3 regions of the Micromonospora trifolii genome follow, and region 3 is predicted to be linked to each of the others. Evidence: predicted binding sites of a transcription regulator. Region 3 holds the regulator's gene; each other region holds the start of a gene.
What was found. Region 3 encodes HrcA, which represses chaperone genes, less so after heat shock. Its sites were predicted from a motif close to GGTTNGCACNCTCNNNNNGAGNGTGCNAACC; they were not measured.
Positions count from the first base shown of each region.

Region 1: a site for HrcA is predicted at 8,074-8,104, ahead of groES (co-chaperone GroES). Genes of this name have one in related genera too.
Region 2: a site for HrcA is predicted at 4,152-4,182, ahead of groL (chaperonin GroEL). Genes of this name have one in related genera too.

Region 1 is NZ_CP191526.1:5,213,287-5,223,738, reverse strand. It holds gene tsaD (tRNA (adenosine(37)-N6)-threonylcarbamoyltransferase complex transferase subunit TsaD) at 1-120, shown strand, start outside; gene ACQRWP_RS24265 (hypothetical protein) at 135-389, shown strand; gene ACQRWP_RS24260 (DUF4142 domain-containing protein) at 423-1,163, opposite strand; gene ACQRWP_RS24255 (DUF1707 SHOCT-like domain-containing protein) at 1,289-1,585, opposite strand; gene ACQRWP_RS24250 (ROK family protein) at 1,605-2,786, opposite strand; gene ACQRWP_RS24245 (sugar ABC transporter permease) at 2,809-4,071, opposite strand; gene ACQRWP_RS24240 (ATP-binding cassette domain-containing protein) at 4,068-4,886, opposite strand; gene ACQRWP_RS24235 (sugar ABC transporter substrate-binding protein) at 5,001-6,086, opposite strand; gene ybaK (Cys-tRNA(Pro) deacylase) at 6,266-6,745, opposite strand; gene ACQRWP_RS24225 (THUMP-like domain-containing protein) at 6,782-7,978, opposite strand; gene groES (co-chaperone GroES) at 8,237-8,551, shown strand; gene groL (chaperonin GroEL) at 8,622-10,262, shown strand; gene ACQRWP_RS24210 (molybdopterin-dependent oxidoreductase) at 10,397-10,452, shown strand, end outside.
Region 2 is NZ_CP191526.1:5,537,871-5,548,322, reverse strand. It holds gene paaN (phenylacetic acid degradation protein PaaN) at 1-1,642, shown strand, start outside; gene ACQRWP_RS25850 (N-acetyltransferase family protein) at 1,778-2,308, opposite strand; gene ACQRWP_RS25845 (cold-shock protein) at 2,634-2,837, shown strand; gene ACQRWP_RS25840 (hypothetical protein) at 2,932-4,104, shown strand; gene groL (chaperonin GroEL) at 4,377-5,999, shown strand; gene ACQRWP_RS25830 (hypothetical protein) at 6,056-6,304, opposite strand; gene ACQRWP_RS25825 (GNAT family N-acetyltransferase) at 6,386-7,318, opposite strand; gene ACQRWP_RS25820 (S8 family serine peptidase) at 7,388-9,931, opposite strand; gene ACQRWP_RS25815 (glycerol-3-phosphate dehydrogenase/oxidase) at 10,191-10,452, shown strand, end outside.
Region 3 is NZ_CP191526.1:4,575,460-4,585,911, reverse strand. It holds gene ACQRWP_RS21240 (low temperature requirement protein A) at 1-276, shown strand, start outside; gene ACQRWP_RS21235 (low temperature requirement protein A) at 304-1,491, opposite strand; gene ACQRWP_RS21230 (phytanoyl-CoA dioxygenase family protein) at 1,680-2,582, opposite strand; gene ACQRWP_RS21225 (hypothetical protein) at 2,804-3,664, opposite strand; gene ACQRWP_RS21220 (SDR family NAD(P)-dependent oxidoreductase) at 3,986-4,750, shown strand; gene ACQRWP_RS21215 (enoyl-CoA hydratase-related protein) at 4,793-5,581, opposite strand; gene hemW (radical SAM family heme chaperone HemW) at 5,601-6,824, shown strand; gene ACQRWP_RS21205 (DUF4870 domain-containing protein) at 6,891-7,517, opposite strand; gene hrcA (heat-inducible transcriptional repressor HrcA) at 7,743-8,765, shown strand; gene dnaJ (molecular chaperone DnaJ) at 8,841-9,986, shown strand; gene ACQRWP_RS21190 (16S rRNA (uracil(1498)-N(3))-methyltransferase) at 9,988-10,452, shown strand, end outside.

The DNA.
Region 1 (10,452 bases), 640 kb from region 3:
ACCGACAACGGCGCGATGGTGGCCGCGCTCGGTTCGCACCTGGTCGCCGCCGGGGTCGCTCCGAGCCGACTGGACCTGCCAGCCGACTCGGCACTGCCGTTGACCACGGTCAGCGTGTGACGGGAGCGGCGGACATGATCGTGCGAATGTGGGAGGCGCGCGCCGAGGCGTACGGAGTCGCCGACCTGATCACCTGGGTGTGCGACATCGCCCTACCCGAGGTGGAGCACGACCCGCTCCACGTCTCCAGCGAGGTCTTCTCCTCCACCGACCACCGGGTGGTGGTGATCTCCAAGTGGCGCAGCAACCCCCGTCCGCTGCCGGACCCGCCAGCCCTGCTGGTGGCCCGCGCCCCGCACTCCTGGGACTTCACCCAGGTAGACCGCTGACGCGAGCCACCATCCAGGCCGCCGGCTGACTGGTCAGCTGCGGCGCAACATCCGGTAGGTGGCGATTCCGCCTGTGCCCAGCGCGGCGAGGAAGACCAGCCAGACGACGGTGCTGCTGACTCCGACCTGCGGGCCGGAGTTGGCGGCGGCGGCGGCCAGGAGCCCGTCCTCACCCGGGGCGGGCAGCGCGGCCGGCGGCAGCTCCGGCCAGCGGACCAGGCCGGTGCTCTCCAGCATCTGCATGTGGTGCATCACGAAGCCGTTGGAGTCGTCGCAGAGCTTGCGGACGGTGGCGTCCCGGGTGCTGGCGCGCACCGCGCCGATCACCGGGAAGATCTTGCCGTGGGCGACCCGGAGCCGGGTGACGAAGATCTGGTCGAACCGAGCGCCGGACGCCTTCTGCATCTCGGCCAGCCAGCCCTTCTGCTCGGCGGTCGGCTCGCTGGGGATCGTCGCGCCCAACTTGTTGGCCGCGTCGACCACGAGCTGGTCGAGCTTCTGGTGCTCGCTGGCGATGCCGGCGCCGATCTCCCGGACCTTCGCCGACTGTCCCTTCTCGGCGGCCATCTGGCCGGCTGGCATCTCCCACAGCCCGGCCAGCCGCACCCCGTTGAGCAGTGTCATGTCGGCGGCGTTGAGCTGCTGGCCGCCAGCGGGCGCGGCGACGGCCACACCGGGCAGGACACCGACCCCCGCGATGATCGCGATGAGCAGCATCGCCGCTCGGTGGGTCCGATTGCCCAGTCGGCGATGGGCGGATCTGAGCGGTGCCATGTCTGTGGTGCCTCCTCGGTCCGGACCGGAACGCGTCTGGACCGGGCAGCCGTACCCTGCCGGTTGCCCGTCCGCCCACTGGTACGGACTGATCGCGTGATCAGTTCACCGCGGAGCGACCCGGATCAGCGGGTGACGGCGAGCAAGCCGCCGAGCAGCAGCAGGGTGAGCGCCGCGGCGGCGAAGACCATCAGCAACTCCTGACGCCCGCGCCCGACCGGCCCGGCGTCGACGACCGAGCTGGGCAGGGCTGGTAGGTCGCGGGTCAGCGCGGCCAGGTCACCGAGGGTGCGTGCCGTCCACACCGCACCGGCCCGATCGGAGAACTCGTCAAGCGTCAACCGGCCCGCCGCTGTGTGCTGGTGCAGCGCGGCGACCACCCGGTTGCGGTCGTCGTCGGAGGCGCGCAGCTCGACATCCACGCCGGACAGCGTACGCGGATCAGCCCACGTCGAGGGGGTCGGCGAGGAGCCGTTCGAAGGCCAGTTCGGCGGCACCGATCAGGGGCGCGTCAGCACCCAGTTTCGGCGTGCGCAGCCGGACGTGTTCCAGGCAGGCGCCGAGCGCGTTGGAGTTGAGCCGGCTGCGGATCTGGGCCGCCGCGGCGAGGTAGAGATCACGCATGGTCCCGCCGAAGATGACCATCTCCGGGTTGAAGACGTTCACCAGGTTGGCCACCCCGAAGCCGAGCCAGTCGCCGGCCTGGCGGACCGCCGTCTGGGCCCGGGCGTCACCGCGGTCGGCCGCGTCGAAGACCTCCAGCAGCGCGTCACGGCCCCGGGCGTCGGAGCGTCCGGCGGCGCGCAGAAGGCCGTGCTCGCCGATCTCGGTCTCCCAGCAGCCCCGGGAGCCGCACTCACAGGGCCTGCCGTCGCGGACCACCTTCATGTGGCCGACCTCGCCGCCGTACCCACCGTGCCCGGTCAGCCTGCGCCCGCCGGCGATGATGCCGGCACCCACGCCGACGTCGCCGTACAGGTAGAGGACGTTGTCGCAACCCGCCGCGACACCTCGTGCGTGCTCGGCGAACGCGGCGACGTCGGCCACGTTGCCCACGGTGATCGGTACGTCGATGCCCAACTCGTCGGCCAGGGCCGCGCCGATCGGCTCGTCCACCCAACCGGTGGTGGGGCCGAGTCGGACCAGGCCGTCGTCCCGGCGGACCATGCCGCAGACCGCGACGCCGGCACCGACGCAGATCGCGTCTGCCGGCACCAGTTGCTGCATCTCCTTGACCGCGCCGGCCAGCAGCGGCGCGGCCTCCGCGGCCAGCAGCCCGCGTGGCCGGTCCAGATCCCGGCGGTCCAGGACCGCGCCACCCAGCCCGATCCGGGCGGCGCGCAGCCGGTCCACCTCCACCGAGTACGCGTACGCGTAGACCCGGGCCGACTCGGGCCGGACGACCAGTGACGGTCGTCCGGCCCGGCCGGTCTCCTTCGGCGCCCCTTCGCTGACCAGCCCCACTGCGGACAGGTCGGCGGTGAGCGCGCCGATGGTGCTGCGGTTGAGGCCCAGCGTGGTGGTCAGTTCGGCACGCGTGGTCGCTCCGTGGACGTGGACGTGCCGCAGCAGGGCCCCGAGGTTCTGCCGTCGGACGTCATCCTGGCTCGGTCCTGGGCGCATGCTGGTGCTACCTCCCGCGCGGTCAGCGGGTGCCGGTGGCTGCCGCGCGGCGGCGGGAGAGCGCGTCGACGCTGGCGGCGAGCAGCAGCACGACGCCCGTGACCACGTACTTGACCCCCGCGCTGTACCCCATCAGGCCCATTCCGTTTTCGATGACCGCGACCACCGCGCCGCCGAGTATGGCGTCGAGGACGCGGCCCTTGCCGCCGAAGAGGCTGGTACCGCCGATCACCGCTGCGCCGACCGCGTAGAGCAGTACGTTACTGCCCCCGGTGTTCGGGTCGACCGAGTTGGCCCGGCTGGCAGCCACGATGCCGCCGATGGCGGCCATCGAGGAGCAGATCACGAAGACGGAGATCCGGATCCGGTCGACTCCGATGCCGGCCCGGCGGGCCGCTTCGCGGTTGCCGCCCACGGCGTAGATGTGCCGGCCGTAGCTGGTGCGTTGAAGCACGAAGGTCCAGATGACCAGCAGCACCGCGATGATCGGCACCACGATCGGCACACCCTTGAGCGAGACGATGAGGACGTTGCGGCTGCGCTCCAGGTTGAGCACGTACACCGCGGTGCCGAGGATGACGGCGAGCCCGCCGATCCGCAGCGCCACCACCGCGAGCGGGTCGGTGATCAGGCCTCGGGCCACCCGGTTGCGGTGGCGCAGCAGTTGCACCGCCGCGTAGCCGATGACCGCGAGGGCGGTCAGCCCCCAGCCCAGCGTGGGGGCGAGGTTGCGGTTGGCGATGGCGACCAGCACCTCGTCGCGGACGGAGATGTTGGTGCCCTCTTTGACGAGCAGCAGCACGACGCCCTGAAAGGCGAGGAAGCCGGCGAGGGTGACCACAAAGGACGGGATGCCGATCTTCGCGACGAGCATGCCGAGCGTGGTGCCGATGACCACACCGGTGGCGACCGCGGCGAGCACGGCGACCCACCAGGGATAGCCGAGCACTGTGACCACATTGGCCAGCACCGCCGCGCAGACGCCGCTGGCGAAGCCGGCGGAGAGATCGATCTCGCCGAGCAGCAGCACGAAGACCAGGCCCATCGCGATCAGCGTGACCGCCGCGCCCTGGGTGAAGAGGTTGGCGAAGTTACCGGCCGACAGGAACGACGACGGCCGCATGATCGCGAAGACGGTGCAGAGCACGATCAGGCCGAGCACGGCTGGTAGCGCGCCGACGTCGCCACCGCGTACCCGACTCAGGTAGTTGCGGAAGTGGCCTCCGACGGTCGGCGTCGGTGTGACGGCCGCGGGGCCGTCCTTCCGCACGGCGGTGGTGGTCATCGGACGCCTCCTGAGATCGAGTCGGCCGGCTGTGGGCCGTCGCCGTTGCTGCCCGGGTCGGTGGCGAGGCCGAGCCCGCCCGAGCGCCCGGCGGTGATCAGCTCGACCACCTGGGCGTGGGTGATGTCGGTGGTCTTCACCTGGGCGACCATCTGGCCGAGGTAGAGCGCGGCGATCCGGTCGGAGACGGCGAAGACGTCGTTCATGTTGTGCGAGATGAGCACCACGGCCAGGCCGTTGTCGGCGAGGCGGCGGACCAGTTCGAGCACCTGGGCGGTCTGTGCCACGCCGAGCGCCGCGGTCGGCTCGTCCAGGATGACGAGCTTGCTGTTCCACAGCACCGCCTTGGCGATGGCCACGGTCTGGCGTTGACCGCCGGAGAGGCTGGACACGTGCTGGCGAAGTGAGGTGACGGTGCGGATGGAGAGCCCCGCCAGGGTTTCGGCGGCGAGCTGTTCCATGGTCGGCTCGTCGAGGACGATGCCGCTGCGCTTCTCCCGGCCGAGGAACATGTTCTGCACGATGTCCAGGTTGTCGCAGAGCGCGAGGTCCTGGTAGACGACCTCGATGCCGAGCGTGGCGGCGTCGCGGGGGCTGCCGATGTGCACCGGTTCACCGTTGAACAGGAACTCGCCGGCGTCGGTGGGGTGGATGCCGCTGATGCACTTCACCAGGGTCGACTTGCCGGCGCCGTTGTCGCCGACCAGTGCGGTCACTTCGCCCGGGTGGACGGTCAGGGCGACGTCGCGGAGCACCTGGACGGGACCGAAGCTCTTGTCGATCCCGCGGAGTTCCAGCAGGGGGGTCGCGGACACGGGGGTCTCCTTCTTAAGGGAGGGTCGGGGCCCGTCCGGCGGGCGCCGCCCGGCACGGGAGGGTTCTCCCGTGCCGGGCGGCGATGGTCGTTCCGGCGGGTACTGCGGCGTCGGTCAGCTGATGCCGGCTTCGGCGCAGAACTTGGTGTACGCCGCGGTGCAGACCTCTTCCTTGGTCACGTAGCCGTCGGCGATGACGTCCTTGACGCTCTCCTTGTAGATGGCCTTCGGGGTGAGCAGCACCGAGGGAACGTCCCGGTCACCGTCCTTGACCGTCTGACCGGTGTCCTTCTTCTCACCCTTGGCGAGCGCGATGGCCAGGTCGGAGGCGGCCTTGGCCTCTTCCCGGACCGCCTTGTAGACGGTCATGCACTGGTCACCGGCGAGGATGTTCTGCAGGCCCTCGGTGCTGGCGTCCTGCCCGGTCACCGGCACCTTGCCGTTGAGCTTGTTCTTCTTCAGGATCGAGATGGCCGCGTTGCCGAGACCGTCGTTGGCGGCCAGCACGCCGTCGATCTTGCCGTTGGCCTTGGTGAGCTGCTGCTCGAAGATCGTCGCGGCCTGCGTGTTGTCCCAGGCCGGCACCGCGTCCTCGGGGCCCTTGACGTATTCCTTGGCGTCGAACTTCGGCTTGAGCACCGAGTCGTAGCCGGCCTTGAACAGGGTGGCGTTGTTGTCGGTGGGGGAGCCGTTCAGGTACGCCACGACGGGGTTCTTGGCGCCCTTCTCGGTCAGGCACTTCGCCAGACCCTCGCCCTGGAGCTTGCCGACGGTCTCGTTGTCGAAGCTGACGTAGTACTGGGCCGAGCCGCCGAGGGTGAGCCGGTCGTAGTCGATGGTGGCGACGCCCTGCGACTTGGCCTTGTCGAGCACGGCCTTGCCGGTGCCGGAGTCCAGGTTGACGATCATCAGGGCGGTCACGCCGCCGGTGATCATCTGGTCGGCGATGGTCTGGAAGGCGGTCTTGTCGTTCTGGGCGTTCTGGATGTCGTACTGGACGCCGGCGGCCTTGAACGCCTCCTCCAGGAACCGACGGTCCGCCGTTTCCCAGCGGGCCGAGGACTTGCTGTCCGGGAGGATCACGCCGATCTTGGGGGTCTTGGCGGAGGCGGCCTTGTCGCCGGAGTCGTCGCCACAGGCGGTCAAGCCGCCGGTCGTGAGCAGGCCCACGGCGGCGATGGTGAGGATCCCCTTACGCATGTGCAGGGTCCTTTCGGAGGTGGGGGAGGTGTTGTTTTGTTGTGTCCGGCAACGTATTTCGCGTCACGCCGGCTCCACAAGACCGCGCAGGTGCATAGTTTGTTGGGAGCGATAACAATTCAGCAACGCGACTGTTACTCCCCGGGTATCCCACGGGGGAGTCGACGTAACGAAGGCCGTCAGTGGGTCTGCAACGGCGCGGTGCGGGCGTCGGTCAGCGCCACCAGATCCGCCGCGGCCAGTTCGAGTTGCAGACCGCGCCGACCAGCCGAGACGTAGATCGTCGGAAGATCCAGCGCGGATTCGTCCAGCACGGTGGGCAAACGTCGACGCTGCCCCAGCGGGCTGATCCCACCGCGTACGTAACCGGTGGCCCGCTCGGCGACCGCCCGGTCGGCCAACGCCGCCCGCTTGCCGCCGACCGCCGCCGCCAGCGCCTTGAGATCCAGCTCGCCGGTGACCGGAACGACCGCCACGGTGAGCGCGCCGTCGACCTCGGTCACCAGCGACTTGAACACGCGCTCCGGTGCCACGCCGAGCGCCACCGCCACCAACGCGCCGTAGTTCAGGGCGTCCGGCGCCACCCGGTACGGATGGGTGCGATGCGCGATCCCGCGCTTGACCAACAGTGCCGTTGCCGGCGTGCCCTGTCCCGCCACAGCGACGAGGCTAGTCGACCGGCGGCCGAGACGACGCTAGGCGACCGGCTGGCCGACGAGCACCGTCGGTGCGCCGTCGACCCGGGTGAGCACCAGACTCGCCGCCGCGTCCCCGGCCAGCCGCAGGTCCCGCCGGAGCTGCTCCGGGGTGAGCGCCGAACCCCGCTTGAGGATCTCCACCCGGCCAACCCGCCGGTCGCGCAGCAGCGCCCGCAGGCGCTTGAGCGAGAACGGCAGCACGTCGGCGATCTCCAGGCAGCGCGCGTACGGGGTGCGGATCGGCTGGTCGGCGTAGAGGTAGGCGATGCTCGGGTCGCCCAGGGTGGCGTCCAGCTCGGTGGCCAGTTCGGCCACGAGGTGCGCGCGGACCACCGCCGGGTCCGGGTCGTACAGGTAGCGGCGCGGCGGCCCGACCGGCGCCTCGGCGGCACCCGAGCCGGTGAGCTGGTGACGGTGAGCCTCGGCACCCCGCTGGCGGTAGATGGTGGCGCGGCGGGGCACCTCCGCAAGCTCGCCGCACCAGAGCGCGGCCTCGACCAGGTCGCCGTCCACGCTGACCCACTCGGCCTCCGCGCCGGCCGGAATGAGCGCGTGGTCCAGGCCCGGGGCGACCTTCACCACGGTGCGCGGCACCCGCTCGGCCAGCCCGGTGACGAAGTCCCACGGTGGCGAGTAGGCGCGCGGGTCGAAGATCCGCCGCCCGGTGCCGGTGGCGCGGCGGGCCGGATCGCAGAAGACCCCATCGACCCCTGACACGTCGAACCCGGTCGCGTCGCCGCACTCGACAGTGAACAGCTCGGCCAGGCCGGCCGCCTCGGCGTTGGCGGTGGCCATCGCCGCGGTCACCGGGTCGGCCTCCACCCCGTACACCCGGATGCCGGCGCGGGCGGCGGCCAGCGCGTCGGCCCCGAGCCCGCACCCGAGGTCGGCCAGGGTGCGCACGCCGGCCGCGTACAACCGGGCGGCCCGACGGTCGGCGACCACCCGGCGGGTGGCCTGCTCCAGGCCGGGACGGGTGAGGAACATCCCAGCGGCGGCCGGGCCGAACTTGCCCACCGCCCGGTGGCGCAGCTCGGCCTGGGTGAGGGCCGCCGCAGCCAACGTCGGCGGCACCCCGGTCGCGCGCAGCGCCGACGCCGCGACCAGTGGATCACCGCCGGCCAGGTCGGCCGCCGCCGTGAGCGCGGCCGACCCCTCAGGGGTACGCAGCGCCGCCAGCTGATCGAGATCCACCCGGCCATTGTCCCGGCCGACCCGGAAATCCTGGCTGGCGGGGCGCGACGCGCTGGCACTCTCCTTGACGGAGTGCTAGCCACGGAATAACCTGCGATTAGCACTCTCACCCTGAGGGTGCCAGCTTCCGGGTCTCGCGACCCGGGTGCGCACGCCAGGCGGACCGGCACCCGCGACGACGGTCCCGCCCGGTGGCATGAGGCAATTGACGCTGGTCGGCCCCGCTGGCCAGCAACGAAACCAGTACCCCAGGAGGGTATGCCCGTGACTACCGCGACCAAGGTTGCGATCAAGCCGCTCGAGGACCGCATCGTGGTCCAGGCGAACGAGGCTGAGACCACCACTGCGTCGGGCATCGTGATCCCCGACACCGCCAAGGAGAAGCCGCAGGAGGGCACTGTCCTCGCTGTGGGTCCGGGGCGCGTCGACGACAACGGCAACCGGGTTCCGGTTGACGTTCAGGTCGGCGACACCGTCCTCTACTCGAAGTACGGCGGCACCGAGGTCAAGTACGCCGGCGAGGAGTACCTGGTGCTCTCCGCCCGCGACGTCCTCGCGGTCATCGAGAAGTAAGCAACCGATCAGTGCCATTGCCCCGGTCCGGCTCGCCGGGCCGGGGCAATGGCGCTTCGAAGGGATATATATGGCGAAGATCCTGAGCTTCTCGGACGACGCCCGGCACCTGCTGGAGCACGGTGTCAACGCCCTCGCCGACACGGTCAAGGTCACCCTCGGCCCGCGCGGGCGCAACGTCGTCCTGGACAAGAAATTCGGTGCGCCGACGATCACCAACGATGGTGTGACCATCGCCAAGGAGATCGAGCTCACCAACCCGTACGAGAACCTTGGCGCGCAGCTGGTCAAGGAGGTGGCGACCAAGACCAACGACGTCGCCGGCGACGGGACCACCACCGCTACCGTGCTGGCCCAGGCGATGGTTCGCGAGGGTCTGCGCAACGTGACCGCCGGGACCAACCCGGCGGGCCTCAAGCGGGGCATCGACGCGGCGGCCATGAAGGTCTCCGAGGCGCTGCTCGGCCGCGCCGCCGAGGTCACCAGCAAGGAGTCGATCGCGAACGTGGCGACGATCTCCGCGCAGGACTCCACGATCGGCGATCTGATCGCCGAGGCGATGGAGCGCGTCGGCCGCGACGGTGTCATCACCGTCGAGGAAGGCTCGATGCTCACCACCGAACTGGACGTGACCGAGGGTCTCCAGTTCGACAAGGGCTTCATCTCGCCGAACTTCGTCACCGACCTGGAGGGTCAGGAGTCCGTCCTTGAGGACGCGTACATCCTGGTCACCACCCAGAAGATCTCGGCGATCGAGGAGCTGCTGCCGCTGCTGGAGAAGGTCCTGCAGAACAGCAAGCCCCTGCTGATCATCGCCGAGGACGTGGACGGCCAGGCGCTCTCCACCCTGGTGGTCAACTCGCTGCGCAAGACCCTCAAGGTCTGCGCGGTCAAGGCACCGGGCTTCGGTGACCGGCGCAAGGCGATGCTCCAGGACATCGCGATCTCCACGGGCGCCGAGCTGGTCGCCCCGGAGCTGGGCTACAAGCTCGACCAGGTCGGTCTGGAGGTGCTCGGCACCGCCCGGCGCGTCGTGGTCGACAAGGAGAACACCACGATCGTCGACGGCGGTGGCCAGAAGACCGACGTCGCCGACCGGGTGTCCCAGATCCGCAAGGAGATCGAGGCCTCCGACTCCGACTGGGACCGGGAGAAGCTGGCCGAGCGGCTGGCGAAGCTCTCCGGTGGCATCGCCGTCATCAAGGCTGGCGCGGCGACCGAGGTCGAGATGAAGGAGCGCAAGCACCGCATCGAGGACGCCATCGCGGCGACCAAGGCTGCGGTCGAGGAGGGCACTGTGCCCGGCGGCGGCGCCGCCCTGGTGCAGATCCTCTCGGTGCTCGACGACGACCTGGGCTTCACCGGTGACGAGAAGGTCGGCGTCTCGGTCGTGCGCAAGGCGCTCGTCGAGCCGCTTCGCTGGATCGCCCAGAACGCCGGTCACGACGGCTACGTCGTGACGCAGAAGGTCGCCGACCTCAAGTGGGGCAACGGCCTGGACGCCGCCAAGGGTGAGTACGTCGACCTGGTCAAGGCCGGCATCATCGACCCGGTGAAGGTGACCCGCAACGCGGTCACCAACGCCGCCTCGATCGCCGGTCTGCTGCTCACCACGGAGAGCCTCGTGGTGGAGAAGCCGGAGCAGGCCGACCCGGCCGCCGCCGGCGGGCACGGCCACGGTCACGGCCACCAGCACGGCCCGGGCTTCTGATCCGGTAGCGACACCCGTTCCGGGGCGCACCGCCGTACGGCGGTGCGCCCCGGCTCGTTCTTGCGGGCCGGTAGGTCATTACCGAACGCTGACGTTGTTGGCGACCGGGCGAGATGATCGCGCACACTGGGCCGATGAGCACCACGTCACGGCGGTACGCCGCGTTGGCCGGAATCACCGCCGCCGCCGT
Region 2 (10,452 bases), 960 kb from region 3:
GCACGCCGACACCCTCAACCGTGCGCTGACCGCGATCACGGAGCGGGGTTACTGGTCCGCCTATCCCGAATCCCCCAGCCCCCGGGTGTACGGCGAGACCGCCGCCGCCGACGGCAAGGCCGCCTTCGAGGCGTACCTCGGCGGTGATTTCCCGCTCGACCAGCCCGGCGCGGGCGTTCGGGTCGCCACCGAGACGAGCCCGTTCGGGGTGGAGTTGGCGGTGCGGTACCCGCACGCCGGCCCCGGCGAGCTGGTCGACGCCGCATCCGCCGCGCTGCCGGCGTGGCGTGACGCCGGCCCGCAGGCCCGGGTGGGTGTCTGCCTGGAGATCCTCGATCGGCTGCACAAGCACATCTTCGAGCTGGCCAACGCGGTGCAGTTCACCAGCGGGCAGGCGTTCGTGATGGCCTTCCAGGCCGGTGGCGCGCACGCGCTGGACCGGGCGCTGGAAGCGCTGGCGTACGCGTACGCCGAGATGACCCGGCACCCGGGCACGGCGGGCTGGGAGAAGGCCGCCGGCAAGGGTGACCCGCTACGGATGACCAAGACGTTCCACGTGGTGCCGCGTGGGGTGGCGCTGGTGATCGGCTGCAACACCTTCCCGACCTGGAACTCGTACCCCGGACTGTTCGCCTCGCTTGTCACCGGCAACCCGGTGATCGTCAAGCCGCACCCGCGCGCGGTGCTGCCGCTGGCCATCACCGTGAAGTACGCCCGGGAGGTGCTCGCCGAGGCCGGGTTCGACCCGAACCTGATCATGCTGGCGGCCGAGGCTCCCGGTGAGAAGCTCGCCAGCGACCTGGCCCTGCACCGCGCCATCCGGATCGTCGACTTCACCGGCTCCACCGAGTACGGCGACTGGCTGGAGACGCACGCCCGGCAGGCATCGGTCTACACCGAGAAGGCCGGCCTCAACACCGTCGTCATCGACTCCACCGACGACTTCGCCGGCATGTGCCGCAACCTCGGGTTCACGCTGACCCTCTACAGCGGGCAGATGTGCACCACCTCACAGAACATCCTCATCCCGGCCGGCGGCATCGAGACCGACCAGGGGCACAAGAGCTTCGACGAGGTGGCCGGCGGGATCGCCGCCGCCGTCGGCAAGCTCACCGCCGACCCGGCCCGAGGCGTGGAGCTGACCGGCGCCATCGTCAACGACGGGGTTCTGGAGCGGCTGGCCGAGGTGACCAAGGTCGGCGAGCCGGTGCTGGAGTCGCGGACCGTGGCCCACCCGTCGTACGCCGACGCGGTGGTGCGTACCCCGACGATCGTGAAGCTGACCGCTGACGACGCGGAGACGTACGGCCGGGAATGGTTCGGGCCGATCTCGTTCGCCATCGCGACCGACTCCACCACGCACAGCCTGGAGCTGCTGCACCGGACGGTCGGCGAGAAGGGCGCGCTCACCGCCGGGGTCTACTCGACCGACGAGGCCGTGCTGGACGCGACCGAGGCGGTGGCGGTCGAGGTCGGGGTGCACCTGTCCTGCAACCTCACCGGCGGTGTCTTCGTCAACCAGTCGGCGGCGTTCTCCGACTTCCACGGCAGTGGGGCCAACGCGGCGGCCAACTCGGCGCTGACCGACGGGGCGTACGTCGCCAACCGGTTCCGGATCGTGCAGTCTCGGCGGCACGTCTGATCTTTGGTTGCTGTTGTGGGTTTCCGGGGCAGCCCGACCCGCTCCGGGCGGTCAGGCTTGATCCCTGCGCAGGTCGGGCTGCTCCGGAAACCCCTCCTTGGGGCACGGTGGCGCGGATGCTTCCGGTTCTTGGGGTCAGGCTGTTCGGCGCATTTGTAGCTCGGTGAGGGCTGGGATGTTCGGGTGGGGGACTCGTACCCCGGTGTCCTTGAAGCCCAGGCGCTGGTACGCGCGATAGGCGCGGTCGTTGCCGACCACCACCTCCAGCAGCAGCTCCGGTCGGCCACAGGCTCGCGACCAGGCGGCCACTCCGTCGATCAGCTCGCCGAGCAGGCCACTGCCGCGCCAGGTCGGCGTGACGTACACGGCGTAGATCACGGTCAGCCCCGGTTCGTTCGGGTGGGTCGTGCCACCGGCGTGCCCCACCAGCCGGCCGCCCGGGTCGGCGATGAACTGCGCGTTACTGGCACCGGCCGAGGTGTAGGCGACCCGGGCGGCGAACTCGTTGTGCGGTCGGGCCGCCGCGTCCGCCAAGGTCTCCAGGAAGGCCAACGGAGCGTCGGCCAGCATCTCCAGGCGCAGCGCGCGCATCCTGGCGGCGTCCTCCGGCCGGACCCGGCGGATCTCCGCGAGCCGCAGGGCCGGCGAGCCCATGTCGGTGGTCATGTCCGCATGCCTACCACAGGGGAGGAACGGCGTTTGGGGAGCTGGGCCGATCCCGGTCACCTCGGGAGCGCCCTGCGACCCTTCCTCCATATCGCAATGACGCTGGCCAATCCGGTGGCTCGGGAACCTGGCCGATCAGCGCGGCAGGGACGTCCCGAAGTGTGTCCGATTTGTGGCCGTGCGCGGCCGTCACTCCTCGTGTAGCGTGCGATTTCGGTCACCTACTTCAATGGCGGTCATCGATCGCTGAGTCGGTGGTCGGCGGCGCCCGGCCGTGCCGTGCGCCGAGGTCAGGCAACGCCGCGCAGAGTGAGGGAAGTGCACCGTGGCACAGGGCTCCGTGAAGTGGTTCAACGCCGAAAAGGGCTACGGCTTCATCGCCGTCGACGGCGGTCAGGATGTGTTCGTCCACTTCTCCGCGATCGAGATGGACGGTTACAAGGCGTTGGACGACGGTCAGCGGGTCGAGTTCGAGATCGCCCAGGGCCAGAAGGGCCCACAGGCAGAGCACGTACGCGTCATCGGCTGAGCTTCTGGCCGATCGGCCCCGTGAGTCGGGGCTGCGGCTGGGGCGCGCAGCCGGGAAGATCGTGAACCGTTCCAGCCGATGCTGAGGAGCGTTCATGACCGACCAGCCACCCCCGCCCACTCCGTCCTCCGGGTCGGGGGAGCCGGACCCGTCCGATCCGTCCTCGCCCACCGGCAGCCCCGGTCACGCCGGTCCGCCGCCCGGCTGGGGGCCGGGCATGCCCCCGGCTGGCCCGCCCTCCGGCCCTGCCGGTCCGCAGCCCGGCTGGGATCCCGGGCAGGGTGCCTGGGGTGCGGCTCCGCCGCCGCAGGGCTGGGCGTTCCCGCCCACCGGGGGTTACCCGCCCGGGTCGGGTCCCTACGGCGGGCAGCCGTGGTACCCGGGGGCGCCGGTCGGCTGGTACCCGCCGGGTTACGGGTTCGACCCGAACGACGCCCTGGTCACGCCGCCCGGCGCCGGCCTCGGCGGCTGGTTCAACAGGTGCGGGGGAGCGCTGCGCCGGGGCTGGCGGCAGTTGGTGCCGATCATGCTGCTCACCCAGGTGCTGCCGGCGGCGGTGCTCTCGGTGATCTCCCTCGGGGTGGACCCGTCGGCGAAGTGGGCCGCCCAGGCCGAATCGACGTCGACCCCCGCGCTGCCGGACAATTTCGCCGCCGAACTGCTGAGCCTCCTGGTCCTGCTGGTCGGCGGCAGCCTGGTGGTCGGGTTGGTGCAGGCCGTCGGGTGGGCCGCCGGCACCTGGGTGATCACCCAACAGGCCGCCGGTCAGCCGGCCAGCCTGGAGTCTGCGCTGCGCTACGGCCTGCGTCGGGCACTCGGGCTGTGGGGCTGGACCCTGTTGGTCAGTCTGCTGATCGGCGTCGGTGTCTGTTTCTGCGTGCTGCCGGGCATCTACCTGGCCTTCGCGCTGAGCATGGCCGGCCCGGTCTATCTCTTCGAACGCCACAACCCGATCGGTCGATCGTTCCGGATGTTCCACGACCGGCTCGGCCTGCTGCTCGGTCGTGTGGCCCTGGTGGCCGTGGCGGTGATCGTCGGCACCCTGATCCCCGGTGGCCTGGAAGGGATCGGCACCTCCGCATTCGGAACGGATCCGTTCTCCTCGGCGGGTACCGCCGCCGGGACGGTGGTGGTGATCGGGATCACCGCCGTGCTGGCCCTGCCGGCCCACCTCGCTCAGATGATCGGTCTGCTGGTGACGTACGCCGAGCAGCGCGCCCATGAGGCGCCGGTGAACACCGCTGGACTGGCCGCGGAACTCGGCTGAGCGACCCCATCGTGCTTGCACTCGGCAGGGGAGAGTGCTAAACAAGTCATTGGCACTCGCATACCGTGAGTGCCAGCGGTCGGGACGGTGGGGCCAGGTTGCACCGGCGTGGAGACGCCGGGGCGGCACATGGCCGGTCGTCGCGGGCTATCCGGCCCGGCCGAAGGACGTCGCCGTCGCCAGGTGGCGACGTCCCAAGGTGCGCACACCAAACGGTCTATCCGGGGCACACATCTCGGGTGGCCCGTGAGTGTCCAGGAGGACAACACCGTATGGCCAAGATGATCGCGTTCGACGAAGAGGCGCGCCGCGGCCTCGAGCGGGGCATGAACCAGCTCGCCGACGCCGTAAAGGTGACCCTCGGCCCCAAGGGCCGCAACGTCGTGCTCGAGAAGAAGTGGGGTGCCCCCACCATCACCAACGATGGTGTGAGCATCGCCAAGGAGATCGAGCTCGAGGACCCGTACGAGAAGATCGGCGCTGAGCTGGTCAAGGAGGTCGCCAAGAAGACCGACGACGTTGCCGGTGACGGCACGACGACGGCGACCGTCCTGGCCCAGGCCCTGGTTCGCGAGGGCCTGCGCAACGTGGCGGCTGGCGCCAACCCGATGGCCCTGAAGCGGGGCATCGAGGCTGCTGTCGCGAGCGTCTCGGAGGAGCTGTCCAAGCTCGCCAAGGACGTCGAGACCAAGGAGCAGATCGCCTCCACCGCCTCCATCTCCGCTGGCGACAGCACCGTCGGCGAGATCATCGCCGAGGCGATGGACAAGGTCGGCAAGGAAGGCGTCATCACCGTCGAGGAGAGCAACACCTTCGGGCTGGAGCTGGAGCTCACCGAGGGTATGCGCTTCGACAAGGGCTACATCTCGGCCTACTTCATGACCGACCCGGAGCGTATGGAGGCCGTCTTCGACGACCCGTACATCCTGATCGCCAACAGCAAGATCTCGTCGGTGAAGGACCTGCTCCCGATCCTGGAGAAGGTCATGCAGTCGGGCAAGCCGCTGCTGATCATCGCCGAGGACCTGGAGGGCGAGGCTCTCGCCACCCTGGTGGTCAACAAGGTCCGTGGCACCTTCAAGTCGGTCGCCGTCAAGGCGCCGGGCTTCGGTGACCGCCGCAAGGCCATGCTGACCGACATCGCCATCCTCGCCGGTGGCCAGGTCATCAGCGAGGAGGTCGGCCTCAAGCTCGACGCCGCCAGCCTCGACATGCTGGGCCGCGCCCGCAAGGTCGTGGTGACCAAGGACGAGACCACCATCGTCGACGGTGCCGGTGACGCCGAGCAGATCCAGGGCCGGGTCAACCAGATCCGGGCCGAGATCGACAAGAGCGACTCCGACTACGACCGGGAGAAGCTGCAGGAGCGGCTGGCCAAGCTGGCCGGCGGCGTTGCGGTGATCAAGGTCGGCGCGGCCACCGAGGTCGAGCTCAAGGAGCGCAAGCACCGCATCGAGGACGCCGTTCGCAACGCGAAGGCCGCCGTCGAGGAGGGCATCGTCCCGGGTGGTGGCGTCGCGCTGGTTCAGGCCGGCAAGACCGCCTTCGACAAGCTCGACCTGGTCGGCGACGAGGCGACCGGTGCGAACATCGTCAAGGTCGCGCTGGACGCCCCGCTGCGGCAGATCGCCGTCAACGCCGGCCTTGAGGGCGGCGTCGTGGTGGAGAAGGTCCGTAACCTCGAAGCGGGTCACGGTCTGAACGCCGCCAACGGCGAGTACGTCGACCTGCTGGCCGCGGGCATCATCGACCCGGCCAAGGTCACGCGCTCGGCGCTGCAGAACGCCGCTTCCATCGCGGCGCTCTTCCTCACCACCGAGGCCGTTGTCGCGGACAAGCCGGAGAAGAACCCGGCTGCCCCGGCTGGCCCGGGTGGCGGGGACATGGACTTCTGAGTCCAGTTTCGACACCGAACGGGGCGGGCCGCTGACGCGGTCCGCCCCGTTCGTCGTCAGGTCGGTAGTGGGCGCTGGTTGCGCCGCTTCTGGGCCCGGTTGTACGGCGGAAGCAGTTGGATCGGCGCGTCCACCATCTCCTGCGGCTCCTCGACCACCGGCGGCTCACCGTCGGTGGTCATCTCGGCCAGCTGCTCGGCGTCGCCGTAGTCGAGCCGGTCGAACGGCAGTTGGCCGGGGAGTTCACCCACCGGTTTCCAGGTGATCGGCGTGCCGTCCTCGGTCTGGTTGTCATCCGTGGTCATGGCTGCCTCCTCTACCGAAACGGTAGGGGGCGTCGATGACCGATGCGGGCGAATGGATCTATGTCCTGTTTGCCCTGGTTGTCACCTGGATAGGGTTCGCCGGTACAGGAAGAAGACCCGCTCGATCCACGCACCCGCGCTGCCCGAATAGAACGGCACCGGTCCTACCCAGCCGATCTGTGCCCGGTCGAGCCCCGCCACCCGCTGGTCGCGCAGGCAGCGCCGCAACAGCACCCCGCCGATACCCGACCCCTCCGCGGCCGGCGCGGTGCCCATCGGCCCGAACCAACTCGGCCGGGACGACCCGTACGCGGCGAAGCCGAGCACCTCGCCGTCCCGCTCCGCCAGGTGGCAACCGGCGTCGGCGCGCCCCACCGACCCGGCCAGCTCGCCGTCCCACGTCCCGCCGAAGGTGGATCGGGCGAACGCGGTCAGCGTCGGCAGGTCAGCCGGCTCCGCCCGGCGTACGGTGACGCCCTGGTCGGCCAGCCGCCGCTCCGCCGCCTCGGTGGACCGCAGTGCCGGCGACCCGTCGTACGACAGGTCCGCGGTCATGTTCCAGGCGGTCCGGTCCTGCTGGTAGCCGAGCGCGAGGGCGGCGCAGACCGCCGGCGTGTAGCGGACGTCGATGCCCGGCCACGCGTAGTACGGCGGATTTCCGGCCAGCAGCACCTCGGTCGCCCCGCGCTCGGCGAGCACCCGCTCGGCCCGCTGGAGCAGCGCCCGGCCGACGCCCCGACGCCGCTGTTCCGCAAGGACCGCGACCAGGTCCACGTGCCCGATCCCCGGCTCGGTCGCCGACACCGAACAGATCAGCACCCCCACCAGGTCCGCACCCCGGTACGCGCCCAGCCCGACCACCGGCCGGTCGGCGGTGGCCCGGGTCCAGAGAACGTCAACGATGGCAGCCGCCTCGGCGGCGTCCTCGGGCAGGTCGAGAGCCTGCTGGCAGAGCTGTACGACGCTGGGGACCAGGTCGGCGGTCAGCTCGGTGACGGTGATCTCGGCGTCCATGGTCGCCGACCCTAGATCACCGGGTGTCGAGCCGCACCCCCGGCTCAGCACTTCAGGAAGGAAACCTGCCTATTGCTGGGCGGCGCGAACCGCGGCGTAGGCGTCGACCTGCCCGGCGCCGGTCACGTTCGACGGAGCACCGCAGGCGTCGGAGGGGCTGTCGGAGCGATAGGTGGGCGTCGCCGCAGTGGCGGTGTCCCGCAGGATCTGCCGGGTCCGGGTCACGTCGCCAACCAGCGCCGGGTTCGCCGACCACATCAGCGCGACCACCCCGGCCACCTGCGGGGTCGCCATTGACGTGCCGTCCAGCGCGGCGTACGTGCCGCCCGGCATGGCCGACACCACAGCCACCCCCGGTGCCAGCACGTCCGGTTTACCCGAGCCACCCGGCACCGGCCCGCGCGAGGAGAACTCGGCGACCCGCCGCTGGGCGTCCACCGCGCCCACGGTCAGCACGTCCGGGTACGGGGCCGGCGGATCGTCGATCGATGCGCACCACGGGCCGGTGTTGCCGGCCGCGGCGACCACGAAGATCCCGGCGGCGTCCAGGGCGGCCGTGGCCGGCCGCAGGACGCGCTGGTCGCAACCCTCGATGGACGGGCAGCCCCACGAGTTGGTCAGCACCTGCGGGGCGCGCTCCGGACGGCCGTCGCTGAACGGGTCGCCGCCGGCCGGAAAGGGCGCCAACATGAACTGGAGACAGTCCAGGTAGTGCGCGGGGCTGCCGAGGTTGCGGTCCAGGTTGACGCAGCCCACCCACTGCGCGTCCGGTGCCACCCCGATGCCGTCCCGCCCGACCGCGCTGCCCACCGTGTGGGTGCCGTGTCCGCCCTGGTCGGTTGGGCTCCGGGTGTCGTCCCAGGGGTCGTACCAGGAGTCGTCCCCACCACGGAACCCGGCCCGCAGCGCCGGATGGCCGCCGTCCACCCCCGAGTCGGAGCTGCCGACCACGATGCCCGTGCCGGTGACCCGGAGTTGGGACCACACCCGGTCGGCGCCGATCTGGCGAATGTTCCACTCCGGGCCGGTGGGCTTGGGCGCGGTGCCCCGGCTCTGCCCGGCCGGGGCCGGCAGCGGGCGCAGGCGTTGGCTGACCAGCACCCGGGCCACCTCCGGTCGGCGGGCGAGCCAGGCCCGCACCGCCGGGCCGCCGTCCACCTCGACCGCGTTGACCAGGTAGTACGACACCGGGTCGAGGCGCAGCCGGTTCAATCCCCGCAACAGGTCGCCCTGGCTCTGCTCGGCGGTCGTCACCAGCCGCCGGTAGACCTCCGCCGCGCGGGCGTCCCGCCCGGCCCGACCAGGCGCGGCGGCCGGAAGATCGCTCAGGTCGGCCTGCGCGCGAAGCACCACGAACAGCCGCTCGCCGTACAGGCCCGGTTGGCCGGGGCCGAGGTCGACCACGCCGAACGCCACCAGCAGCACCACGGCCGCCACCGCGGCGACCCGCCTGTTCGGGGTGCGCGCCGTGGGACGGGCGAGCAGCACCGCGTACCCGATGGCGACCAGGACCGCGACGGCGAGCCCGACGCCGGCGGCGGCCGCCACCCAGAACGGGATGTCCCGGATGCCGACCAGCAGCAGGCTGATCTCTTCCGGGTCGGTGAAGGCCAGCGGACCGAGCGCGGCCAGGCCCACGAGCCAGCCGGTCGCCGTTCGGCCGGCGCGGGTGGCCTCGGCCGGGTCGGCGGTGGGCCGCCAGGTCGCGGCCCAGAGCGCGGCCAGCGCGAAACCCACCGGCGGCAGGGTCAGCAGGGCGGGCAACTGCGCGCCGGACTGGCCGGTCCCCGCCGCGAGCAGCAGCAGCGCAACCCCGGCGACCAGGCCGCCGACCAGCACCAGCCGAGCCGGCCGGGGCGGTCGCCCAACCGCGAACGGGGCCCAGAAGGGTGCGTCCAGCAGAGTCGCGGCCAGCACCCCGAGCGCGGCGGCCGCCAGAAGCGCGAGCGCGGTCTCCAGGAGACCGCCCAGCGCGCCCAGCCAGGCCCACGGCAGCAGCAGCGCCAACCCGGCGGCGACCGCGAGCAGCGGCACCGGACCGAGCCCCAGCAACCTCCGCCGCCGCCCGACGGTCTCCGCGTTCCCGGTGGCCTCGGGCCGCGTGGCGTCGCCGTCTCCGGTGGCCTCGGGCCGCGTGGCGTCGCCGTCTCCGTTGGGTGCCGGGCCGCTGACCGAGCCAACCAGCCCGGGGTACGCCCACCGGCGAGCCGACCAGCGCACGGCGAGCGCGCCGAGCAGCGCGGCACCGGCCAGCGCGGCGAGGTACGCCTCGTGGTGCACCGGCGGCACGACCCGCAGCAGCGTGAGCAGGCCGAGCGCGAGTGCTCCGATCAGCCAGGCCCGCCCGGTGGCCCGGACCGCGGCCGACCGGGGCAGGACGGCCAGCAGCAGAGCGGGCGTGCCGGCCAGCACGACGGTGGCCAGGCCGAGCACCGGCCAGAGCCAGCCGAGCCGGTCCCGTCCGAAGCCCAGCAGCACCTGGTCGGTGAGCCAGCCACCGGTCTGGGTGCCCACGGTGACCGCAACCGTCCAGCAGCCGACCAGCACGGCCGCGACGACCGGCCACGGGGAACTGCGGTCGCTGAAACCGGGTTGCGTAGGTTGACCGTGCATCCGAGAACCTTACGACTACGACGAAGGGTTTCGACCCGAGCGTCGGGTTCCGGGACTTCGACGATCCGTGCAGATCTTGGACAGTTTCCGTTAGCGGGGCGGGCTCAACCGGTAACTGTCCAAGATCTCCGATCGGTCGGTCTGGATCGGGTGGCGAGACGTGTCGTGCGCTTCGGAGCAGGTAGGAGCGGTGCGGGGCGGGCGGCGAATGTCGACCCGTTGGCTCGGCGGTTACGGTGGACGGGTGCGCGACCCCAATATCTCCCGATCCGTCGCCGGTCAGCTCTCACCGGTCCGCCGTGCGTCCGACCTGCGTCGACTGCGTGCCGAGCGCTTCGACGTGCTGGTCATCGGGGGCGGGGTGACCGGAGCCGGTGCCGCCCTGGACGCGGCGTCCCGGGGCCTGAAGGTGGCGCTGGTCGAGGCGCGTGACCTTGCTGCCGGGACCTCCAGCCGGTCCAGCAAACTCATCCACGGTGGCCTGCGCTACCTGGAGCAGTTGGAGTTCCACCTGGTCCACG
Region 3 (10,452 bases):
GGCGAGACCCCGCCGTCGTGGGCCGCGGTGATCCTCGGCGGACCCGCGTTGTACCTGATCGGTCGGGGCGTCCTCGATTTCACCGTGTTCGGACGGATCTCGCGGTCCCGGTCGGCCGGGCTGGTGCTGTTGGCGGCCGTGGCGCCGGCAACGCCCCTGCTGCCGCCGGTGCTGGTCGCCCTGCTCGCCATGACGGTGCTGCTCCTGATCGCCGCGGCGAACCTGGTGAGCACCCGGCGACACGCGCGTACGCCGGCACCGCCGATGCTGCGGTGACTCCGCACGGCGGGCGCGGACGGCCCTTCATCGTGATGGCGCGGCGGCCCCGACCAGGCGTCGGCGCGCGGCCAGCCCTTCCCCGACCAGGGTGATCAGCAGGACCAGGTTCGCCAGCGCCAGGGCGGCCAGGGGCGGGAGCAGGAGTGTGGCGGGTGCCATCAGGGCGCACAACACCACGATGGCCAGCACCCGGGACCAGAGGGTCCGGCCGGTCACCACGGCATCGAACAGGACGCTGCCGAGCAGGAACAGGACCGGTCCGCCGAGGGTGGCGACCATCAGCTCGACCGGGGCGTGGCCGAACGGCCGGTGGATGACCAGCGAGGTGCTGGTCGAGACCAGCACCACCCCGGCCACCATGACCAGATGGCTGTACGAGGTGGAGGTGCCGGAGCGGACCCGTTCCACAGTTGCGACGCTCGGTGGCGCCAGGATCCGCTGGACCCGCTGGAAGTAGAGCTGGAATAGCAGGACCGCGCTGACGAACGCGACCGCGCCGGTGGCCACCGCGCCGGCGGTGAATCCGCTGCCGGCCAGCCCCGTGCCGGTGCTCAGGATCAACTCGCCGAGCGCGACGATGAAGATCGCCCGGTGCCGTTCGGAGAGATGCACCCCGGTGAAGATCTGGCTGGCAAGCTCGGTGCGCCCCAGCCTCGGCGTCGGCCAGCCGATCCGGGCCGAGCCGAGGTCGACCGCCACCGCGAGCGACCAGAGCGCCAGTCGAGCGGTCTCGTCCACGAACACCCCGGCCACCCAGGGTGTCACGGTGACGCCGAACCAGAAGAACACCCGGATGCTCCTGGCCTGGATCGGACGGTTCACCCGGGTGCCGGGGATCAGGACGGCGTCGCGGACCAGGTGAATGCCGAAGTAGGCCGCGACGAAGAGCCACCCGTACCGACCGAAGGCGTACGGCGTCGCGATCGCCATCAGCAGGGTGCCGAGCATGACCAGCAGGGTGGTTGCCTGGATGATCGGCAGTCGGGGGTTGAACAGGTCGGTGAGCCACGCGGTCAGCACCCAGACCCACCAGGCGGCCAGCAGCAGGACGGCCGTCTGCGCCGCGCCCCGGAGGGTGAGGTTCTCGGCCAGGCTGGCAGCGAGCCGGGAGAACATGAAGATGTAGACGAGATCGAAGAAGAGTTCCAGGAAGGTCGGGTATTCCGGCTCGCCGCGGCGGCGGAGGATCCGGGGGAGCGGAGCGGATGTCACTGCGCTGCCTCCTGTGCCACCCCACGCCCTGGGCACCGCGCCCCGACCTGCGCACCCGCCACGCTACCGACAGTGCGGTCCCCGATGGTCGGGAACGGGCTCGGCCCGAACGGTCGGGTCCGCAGACGTGGAACGGCCCCCCGCCAACGCTGAGCGTCGGTAGGGGGCCGTTCTACAGGCAGGAGGGGTCAGCGGAGCCAGGGGATGTTGCGGTCGAGCAGACCGCGCTCCTTGAGCTCCTTGCGCAGCGGGATCTCGTCGTCGACGTACCCGTCCCAGTTGATGCCCCAGTAGTTGGCGGTGTGGGTGCCCTCACCGATCAGCTGGCGCTGCACCGGGGTGCGGTTGCGGTACCACTCGCCGTTCACGTCGGGGTGCAGCTCGTCCAGCGGACGGATCCACCGGTAGGTGTAGCCGACGAAGAGCATCTTGCGGGTGATGGTCGACAGGTTCGTCGACCGCGAGTGCCACTGCCGGCGGTCGAAGATGAAGGCGTCGCCCGGGTTGGCGGTGATCTCCACCGTGCCCTCCGGGTCGGGGTTCTGCACGGTGAGGTCCGCCGGCCGGGGCAGCGAGTTCTTCAGGTGGCTGCCCGGGATGACCTTGGTGGCGCCGCGACCGGTCTCGGAGAGGTCCGACAGCACGTACGCGACCTTCAGCGAGAACATCGGCCGAGGCAGGTTCGGGTCCATCGTCTCCGGGTCGGAGTTCTGCCGGTACCCGTCCTGGTGCCAACCCCAGTACGGCTTCTCCGGCTCGGCGGCCGGCGGGGTGACGTCCAGGTGGTTGTGGTGGGTGTAGATGTTCCAGCCGGCCAGCCCCCACATGTACGGGAAGGCGATCGGGTGGGTCAGCAGCTCGCCGAAGAGCTCGTCGCGCTCCAGGAAGCCCAGCAGGTGCAGGGTCCCGTCCTTCTTGGTGGTGCCCTTCGCCTGCTCCTCCGCGTAGACGCGGTCGACCGCCGCCTCCAGCGCCGCCCGGTGGTCCTCCGTCAGGACGTTGCGCAGCAGGAGGAAGCCCTGCTCGTGGAACTCCTTGCGGTCAGTGTCGCTGATCGGTTCGTAACCGGTCCGGTCGCCGTAATCGAACACCGCGTCGTACCCCTCCCCATGAGGTGAAACCTTTTCTGGCACAGGCCGCCGATCGTAACGCGGCGGCCCAGGCGTCGGGGAGGGTGTGGCGCGGGATTGGGCCACGGTGGGACCCCACGCAGCGAGAGAAACGCACAGAGTGAGATCTAGGCGATCAATAGCGGGATTTGGCACGCATTGCCCGATTGTGCGGTGACTGCCGGTTAAGAGATCCGGGTCGGTCAACCCTCGTTGAACACCTCGGCCACCACCTGGCCGGCGGGGCTCTGCCGACCGTCCACCCGGCCCCACGAGCCGTCGCGGGCGGTCCACTCCAGGTCGCCGAAGCGGACCCGCTTCACCCCGTGGTCCTGGGCGTGCGAGACCAGCCAGTGCGCGTACCGCCAGCCGTCGCGCTGGTCGCCCGGAGTCACCGCCAACCCGTTCGGGTCGGTCGGGTCGGTGCCCTTCAACCCCCAGTCCAGCACCAGGTTGCGGGTCAGCTGCGCGGCGGCCGCCGCGCCGTGCATCGCCGGGGTACGCCCTACCGAGCAGGCGACCGCGCCGCTGGCGTCGCCGAGCAGGGCCCGGCTGAGCACCTCGGAGTCGTCGGACCACTTCTGGTACGCCTCGGGGAACGCCGAACGCTGCACCCGCTGGGCGGCATCGGTGACCCGCATCTTCTCCCAGCCGCGGACCTTCTTGAGGGCCGCGTAGAACCGGTTGGCCGCGTAGCGCGGGTCGCGGATCTGCGCCGGAGTGCCCCAGCCCTGGCTCGGCCGCTGCTGGAACAGGCCGACCGAGTCGCGGTCGCCGTCGGCGAGGTTGCGCAGCCCAGACTCCTGGTACGCGGTGGCGAGCGCGACCACGACGGCCCGCTCGGGCATTCCGCGCTTCGCGCCGATCGCGGCGATGGTCGCGGCGTTGGCCATCTGGTCGGCGTCCAGCGCGACCCGTCCGTCGGCCTGCACTGTGCACTTCCGTGCCACCAACGGCAACCTGAGGTTGTCGCCTACCTGCCGTACGACGAGCCAGATCGCGATCACGGCGACGAGGATGAGCACCACTCCACCCGCCACGGTTGCCCGAGTTCGCACCCACACCCCCAGATCGACAGTTCGCCAAGCGTACGTCCCCGCAGGCCCTCTGCGGGTCGTCCGAGTGGTTCGGGCCCCGCCTGGCCGACTCCGACCGGTTCGGGGGCGGCTCCGCTGTCGCGTACCGGTTGGCGACGTTCCCGCTCCGGTCGCGATCTCACCTGCCGCGTCGTTCTGTCACCTGCCCCGGTTCGTGGCTGTCGTGAGCGTCACCGGGTAAGCGACAACGGGAAGCGATTGACCGGTCAAGGAGTTGATCCAGTTGACATATCAATCCGACCTACCACCCATACCGGGCGCGTTGGTCACCGAACGAGGAGGAGTTCCATGGGAACGCTCGACGGCAAGATCGTGCTCGTCACCGGCACCGGAGGCGGTCTGGGGCGCGTCGCCGCGCAGATCTTCGCGCGGGAGGGCGCAAAGGTCGTCGGGGCCGATATCCAGGTCGACGGCAACAACGAGACGGTCGAACTCGTTCGCAGCGCCGGCGGTGAGATGAAGGGCATCGCGCCGGTCGATCTCACCGATCCGGACCAGGTGCGCACACTCGTCGAGGACGCCGCTGCGGCCTACGGCGGCCTTGACGTGGTCTACAACAACGCTGCGGCGCTCCGCTTCGGCCCGATGCCCGACTTCTCCGTGGAGGACTGGCGCTACACCATCACCGGAGAACTCGACATTCCGTACTTCGTGTCGAAGTTCGCCTGGCCGCACCTGGTCCGGCGCGGTGGCGGTGTCATCATCAACGCCGCCTCCATGGCCGGCATGATCGCCGGTCACGTCCCACCGATGGTCGGCCACACCGCCGCCAACGCCGGCGTCATCGGCCTGACGCGACAGCTCGCGCTCGAAGGCGCGCCGCACGGTATCCGCGCGGTGGCGGTCAGCCCCGGGCCGATCGTCAGCCCCGCAAGTGAGCGTGACCTGGGCGACAACCAGGAGGCGCGGGACGCAATCACCGGCAAGACCCTCCTCAAGCGGTTCGCCCAACCCGAGGAGGTCGCCGAACTGGTGGTGTTCCTCGCCTCCGACCGGGCGTCGTACATCACCGGGGCGAACTACGCGGTCGACGGCGGCGCGACCGCCTGGTGACCCGGCCTTGGGGCGCCGCCGCTCCCGGTGGCGCCCCGACCGTCAGTTGTCGAGGGCGGGCACCCAGCGCGCCGGTCGACGTTCGCGGAACGCCATGACCCCCTCGCGCCCCTCGTCGGAGAGGAAGTAGCCGGTCGAGACGGCGGAGAGCCGGGCCAGGTCGGCGCGCAGCTCGGCGGTACCCGGTCGGCGCAGCAACTCCTTCGCGCCGGCCAGCGCCCCGGGCGCGCCGCGCACCAGCGAGTCGCAGTAGCCCCGTACCGCGTCGTCCAACCCGTCCGACGGGACCGAGGCAGTCACCAGGCCGATCTCGGCGGCGCGGCGACCGTCGAAGGTGTCGCCGGTCAGGTACAGCTCGGCTGCGGCGCGGGGGTGCAGCCTGGGCAGCACGGTCGCCGAGATCACCGCCGGGACCACCCCGATGCGTACCTCGGTGAACGCGAAGGTCGCCTCGTCGGCGCAGACCGCCAGGTCGGCGGCGGCGATCAGGCCGAGCCCTCCGGCCCGCGCCGGTCCGCCGACCCGGGCCAGCACCGGCTTCGGGCACTCCCAGAGCGCCGCGAGCACGTCACCCAGCATCCCGGCCGGCACCGTCCCGCTGGCGTACGCCGCGGCGGTCTCCTTCAGGTCCGCGCCGGAGCAGAAGACCGGGCCGGAGTGGTCGAGCACGATCACTCGGACCGCCTCGTCGGCGACCGCTTCCGCCAGCCCGGCCAGCAGCTGGGTCATCAGGCCGGTGGAGAGCGCGTTGCGGTTGTGCGGGCTGTCCAGGGTGAGGGTGGTCACCCCACGGGCCGTGGCGACCCGCACGAGGACGTCGGGAGAGGTCATGCCGGGCACACTAGTGGCCATGCCCGGCGTCCTTCCAGATGGTGAGACCGTCCCCGTCGACGGATCGTTGCCCGCCACCGCCACCACGGCGGTCGGCGCGCGCGGCTTCGGCGTGTACGTGCACGTCCCGTTCTGCGCCAGCCGCTGCGGATACTGCGACTTCAACACCTACACCGCCTCCGAACTGGGCGGCGGCGCCAGCCGCGAGGGGTACGCCGACACCGTCCTGGCCGAGCTGACGCTCGCCGCCCGGGTGCTCGGCGACACCCCGCCGCCCCGGGTCGACACCGTCTTTGTCGGCGGCGGCACGCCCACCCTGCTCCCCGCCGACGACCTGGCCCGCATCCTCGACGGCATCGACCGCACCTGGGGGCTGGCCGCCGACGCCGAAGTGACCACCGAGGCCAACCCCGAGTCGGTCACCCCGGAATCGTTGAAGCTGCTGCGGGCGGCCGGCTACACCCGGATCTCGCTGGGCATGCAGTCCGCCTCCCCGGGGGTGCTGGCGATCCTGGACCGCAAACACAGCGCCGGCCGGGCCACCGCCGCCGCCCTGGAGGCGCGCGACGCCGGGTTCGAGCACGTCAACCTGGACCTGATCTACGGCACCCCGGGGGAGCGGGCCGAGGACTTCGCCGCCTCGCTGGAGCAGGTCGTCGCCGCCGGAGTGGACCATGTCAGCGCGTACGCCCTGATCGTCGAGGACGGCACCCGGCTCGCCGCCCGGATGCGGCGCGGCGAGCTGGCGTACCCCAGTGACGACGTGGCGGCGGACCGCTACCTGGCCGCGGAGGCCGCGCTCGACGCGGCCGGGCTCTCCTGGTACGAGGTCTCCAACTGGGCCCGCACCGAGGAGGCCCGCTGCCGGCACAACCTGCTCTACTGGACCGGCGCGGACTGGTGGGGGCTGGGGCCGGGGGCGCACAGCCACGTCGGTGGGGTGCGCTGGTGGAACGTGAAGCACCCCTCGGCGTACGCCCAGCGGTTGGCCGCCGGTGCGTCTCCCGGTCTGGCCCGGGAGGTGCTCACTGTCGACGAGGCGCACATGGAGGACGTGATGCTCCGGCTGCGGCTGGCCAGCGGTCTCCCGCTGGCGGTGCTCGACGCCACCGGCCGGGCCGGCGCCGAGCGGGCGCTGGCCGGCGGCCTGCTGGCTGCCGACGAGTACGCCGCCGGTAGGGCGGTGCTCACCCTGCGCGGACGGCTGCTCGCCGACGCGGTCGTCCGCGACCTGCTGCCCTGAGTGGCCCACCGCCCCCGGACCGGGTCAGCGGTGTTCCGGACCGGCCGGGGGAGCGGCCGGCCCGGTTCACTTGATGAAGTTGGCCGTCATCGGGTAGCGGTACGGGGTGCCCTCGTTGGCCTTCATGCCGGCGATGATCCCGAACAGGATCTGGATCACCACGACGGCGATGCTGGGCAGGAAGAGCAGGCACCAGCTCACGAAGAGCAGCACGAACGCGATGATCGACCAGAGGATCTGGAAGTTCAGGGCGGCGAGGGCGTGCGCCCGGACGGTCGGCGACTGCTGGCCGCGGGCCAGGTAGGCGATCAGCGGGGCGACGAAGCCCAGCGGCCCGAAGCTGACCAGCGCGCCGAGGGCGCCGCCGAAGTGCGCGACCAGCGCCCAGGTCTTGTCCTCGTTGTTGGCGTAGCCGCCGCCGGGGCCGCCGTAGGCCCCACCGGCCGGGTAGCCGCCGGGCGGGGGATAGCCCCCGGGCGGGGGGTAGCCGCCTGCCGGAGGGTAGCCGCCTGACGGCGGTTGGTCACCGGTGGGCGGCGGATAGCCACCGGGCGGGGGATAGCCGGCCGGGCCGGGGGCCCCGGAGAGTGGTGCGGTGGGCGGCTCGGCCGACGGGAACGGGCCTGGGGAGGTGGGCTCCGGCGGGTAGTTGCCGGGGTCGCCCGACCCGGGAGGGCGAGGAGGTTCAGTCATGGATGTCACGGTAGGGGCCCGTGGCAACGCGGCACCAGAGCGACACCGCCTGGCAGTGCGGGCCGATCGGCCCAACAGGGTGGCGCGGGCCGCACCGACGGGTGGCCGTTGATCATCGCGTCGGCGGGTCCGCCGACGTAGACTGGCACTCGCTACAGTCGAGTGCCAGTACGGCCCGGCCGGCCCAGAGCGCCGGCGGCCGACGTGCGACAGGAGGTGCGGAGGATGGGTCTCGACGACCGGAAACTCGCCGTGCTCCGCGCCATCGTCGAAGACTACGTCTCCACCCAGGAGCCGGTCGGCAGCAAGGCGCTGGTCGAGCGGCACCAGCTCGGGGTCTCCCCGGCCACGGTCCGCAACGACATGGCCGTGCTGGAGGAGGAGGGCTACATCCGGCAGCCGCACACCAGTGCCGGCCGGGTGCCCACCGACCGCGGCTACCGCCTCTTCGTCGACCGGTTGTCCCGGGTCAAGCCGCTCAGCCCGGCCGAGCGCCGGGCCATCGAGCGCTTCCTGGTCGGCGCGGTCGACCTCGACGACGTGGTGCACCGCACGGTGCGGTTGCTCGCCCAGCTGACCCGGCAGGTCGCCGTCGTGCAGTACCCGAGCCTGGCCCGCTCCTCGGTGCGCCACCTGGAGCTGGTGCCGATCTCCACCACCCGGCTGATGCTCGTCATGATCGCCGACACCGGGCGGGTCGAGCAGCGACTCGTGGAGCTGCCCGGGCCGGTGCCCGCCGACGACGTCACCGACCTGCGCCGACTGATCAACGAGAAGCTCGCCAACGCCCGGCTGTCCGAGACGCCACCGCTGGTGCAGGCGCTGGTCGAGGAAGCGCCGAACGGGCTGCGTCCGACCATGACCACGCTCGCCACCGTCCTGCTGGAGACGCTCGTCGAGCGGCACGAGGAGCGGATCGCGCTCGCCGGCACCGCGAACCTCACCCGGGGCGGCCTGCTCGACTTCCAGGGCTCCCTGCGGCCGATCCTCGAAGCTCTGGAGGAGGAGGTCGTGCTGCTCAAGCTCATCGGTGAGACCGAGCCGAGCACGACCCGGGTGCTGATCGGCGACGAGAACGAGTTCGACAACCTGCGCGCCGCCTCGGTGGTCAGCACCGGGTACGGCCCGGGCACCACCATCGTGGGCGGCCTGGGGGTGCTGGGGCCCACCCGGATGGACTACCCCGGCAACATCGCCACGGTGCGCGCCGTGGCACGCTACGTGGGCGAGTTGCTGGCCCAGAACTGATTGGTCAGGGCCGACGCGGCCGGCTGCGGCCGCCGACCGGCGCAACGCGAGACGAACATGAGGACACGGAACGCAGTGGCCAGGGACTACTACGGCATTCTCGGTGTGAGCCGGGAAGCCTCCGATGACGAGATCAAGCGCGCCTACCGCAAGCTGGCGCGCCAGTTCCACCCGGACGTCAATCCGGACCCGGAGGCTCAGGAGAAGTTCAAGGACATCAACGCCGCGTACGAGGTCCTCTCGGACGACCGGAAGCGGCAGATCGTCGACCTCGGTGGCGACCCGCTCGCCCCGGGTGGCGGCGGCGCCGGCGGCCCGGGCGGCCCCGGAGGCGCCGGCCCGTTCGTCGGTTTCCAGGACATCATGGACGCGTTCTTCGGTGGTGCCGGAGGTGGCGCCCGTGGCCCACGCCCGCGTACCCGCCCGGGCGCCGACGCGATTCTGCGGCTCGAACTCGACCTGCACGAGACGGCGTTCGGCGTCGAGGCCCCGATCACCGTCGACACCGCCGTGCTCTGCACCACCTGCTCCGGCGCCGGCACGGCCGCCGGCACACACCTGGCGACCTGCGAGGCGTGCGGCGGTCGGGGCGAGGTGCAGTCGGTGCAGCGCACCTTCCTCGGCCAGGTGGTCTCCGCCCGGCCGTGCACCGTGTGCCAGGGCTACGGCACCACCATCCCGCATCCCTGCCCCACCTGCGCCGGCGACGGCCGGGTGCGGACCCGCCGCTCGCTGACCGTCAAGATCCCGGCCGGCGTCGAGGACGGCATGCGGATCCGGCTGGCCCAGCAGGGCGAGGTGGGCCCCGGCGGCGGCACCGCCGGTGACCTCTACGTGGAGATCCACGAGCGCCCGCACGACGTGTACTCCCGCAAGGGCGACGACCTGCACTGCCGGGTCACCGTGCCGATGACCGCGGCGGCGCTGGGCACCCGGCTGACCATCAAGACGCTGGACAGCGAGGAGACCGTCGACGTCAAGGCCGGCACCCAGCCGGCCAGCACGCTGCGACTGCGCGCCCGGGGCGTGCCGCACCTGCGCGGCACCGGCCGAGGTGACCTCTACGTGCACCTGGACGTGCGGACGCCCACCAAGCTCGACCCGGACCAGGAGAAGATGCTGCGCGACTTCGCCAAGACCCGTGGTGAGGAGGTCGCCGAGCTGTCCAAGCAGGGCGGCTTCTTCTCCCGGATGCGCGACGCGTTCAACGGGCACGCCTGAGGTGTCCGCACCGCTGTTCCTGGTCGAGGCGCTGCCCACCGGCGACGCGCTGACCCTGGACGGCCCGGAGGGGCACCACGCCGCCACCGTGCAGCGGTTGCGCGTCGGCGAGGAGCTGCTGCTCGCCGACGGCCGGGGTGGCACGGCCGCCGCCGTGGTCACGGCCGTCGGCCGGGGCAGCCTGGAGGTCACCATCACCTCCCGGGGGTACGCGGACGCGCCCGTACCCCGGCTGGTGACCGTGCAGGGCATCGCCAAGGGCGACCGGGGCGAACTGGCCGTGCAGGCGATGACCGAGGTCGGGGTGGACGAGATCGTGCCCTGGGCGGCCTCGCGCTCGGTGACCCAGTGGCGCGGCGACCGGGGCGTACGCGCCCGGGAGAAGTGGGTGGCCACCGCCCGGGAGGCGGCCAAGCAGGCCCGCCGGCCGTGGCTGCCGGTGGTGGCCGGTGCGCCGGACGAGTCC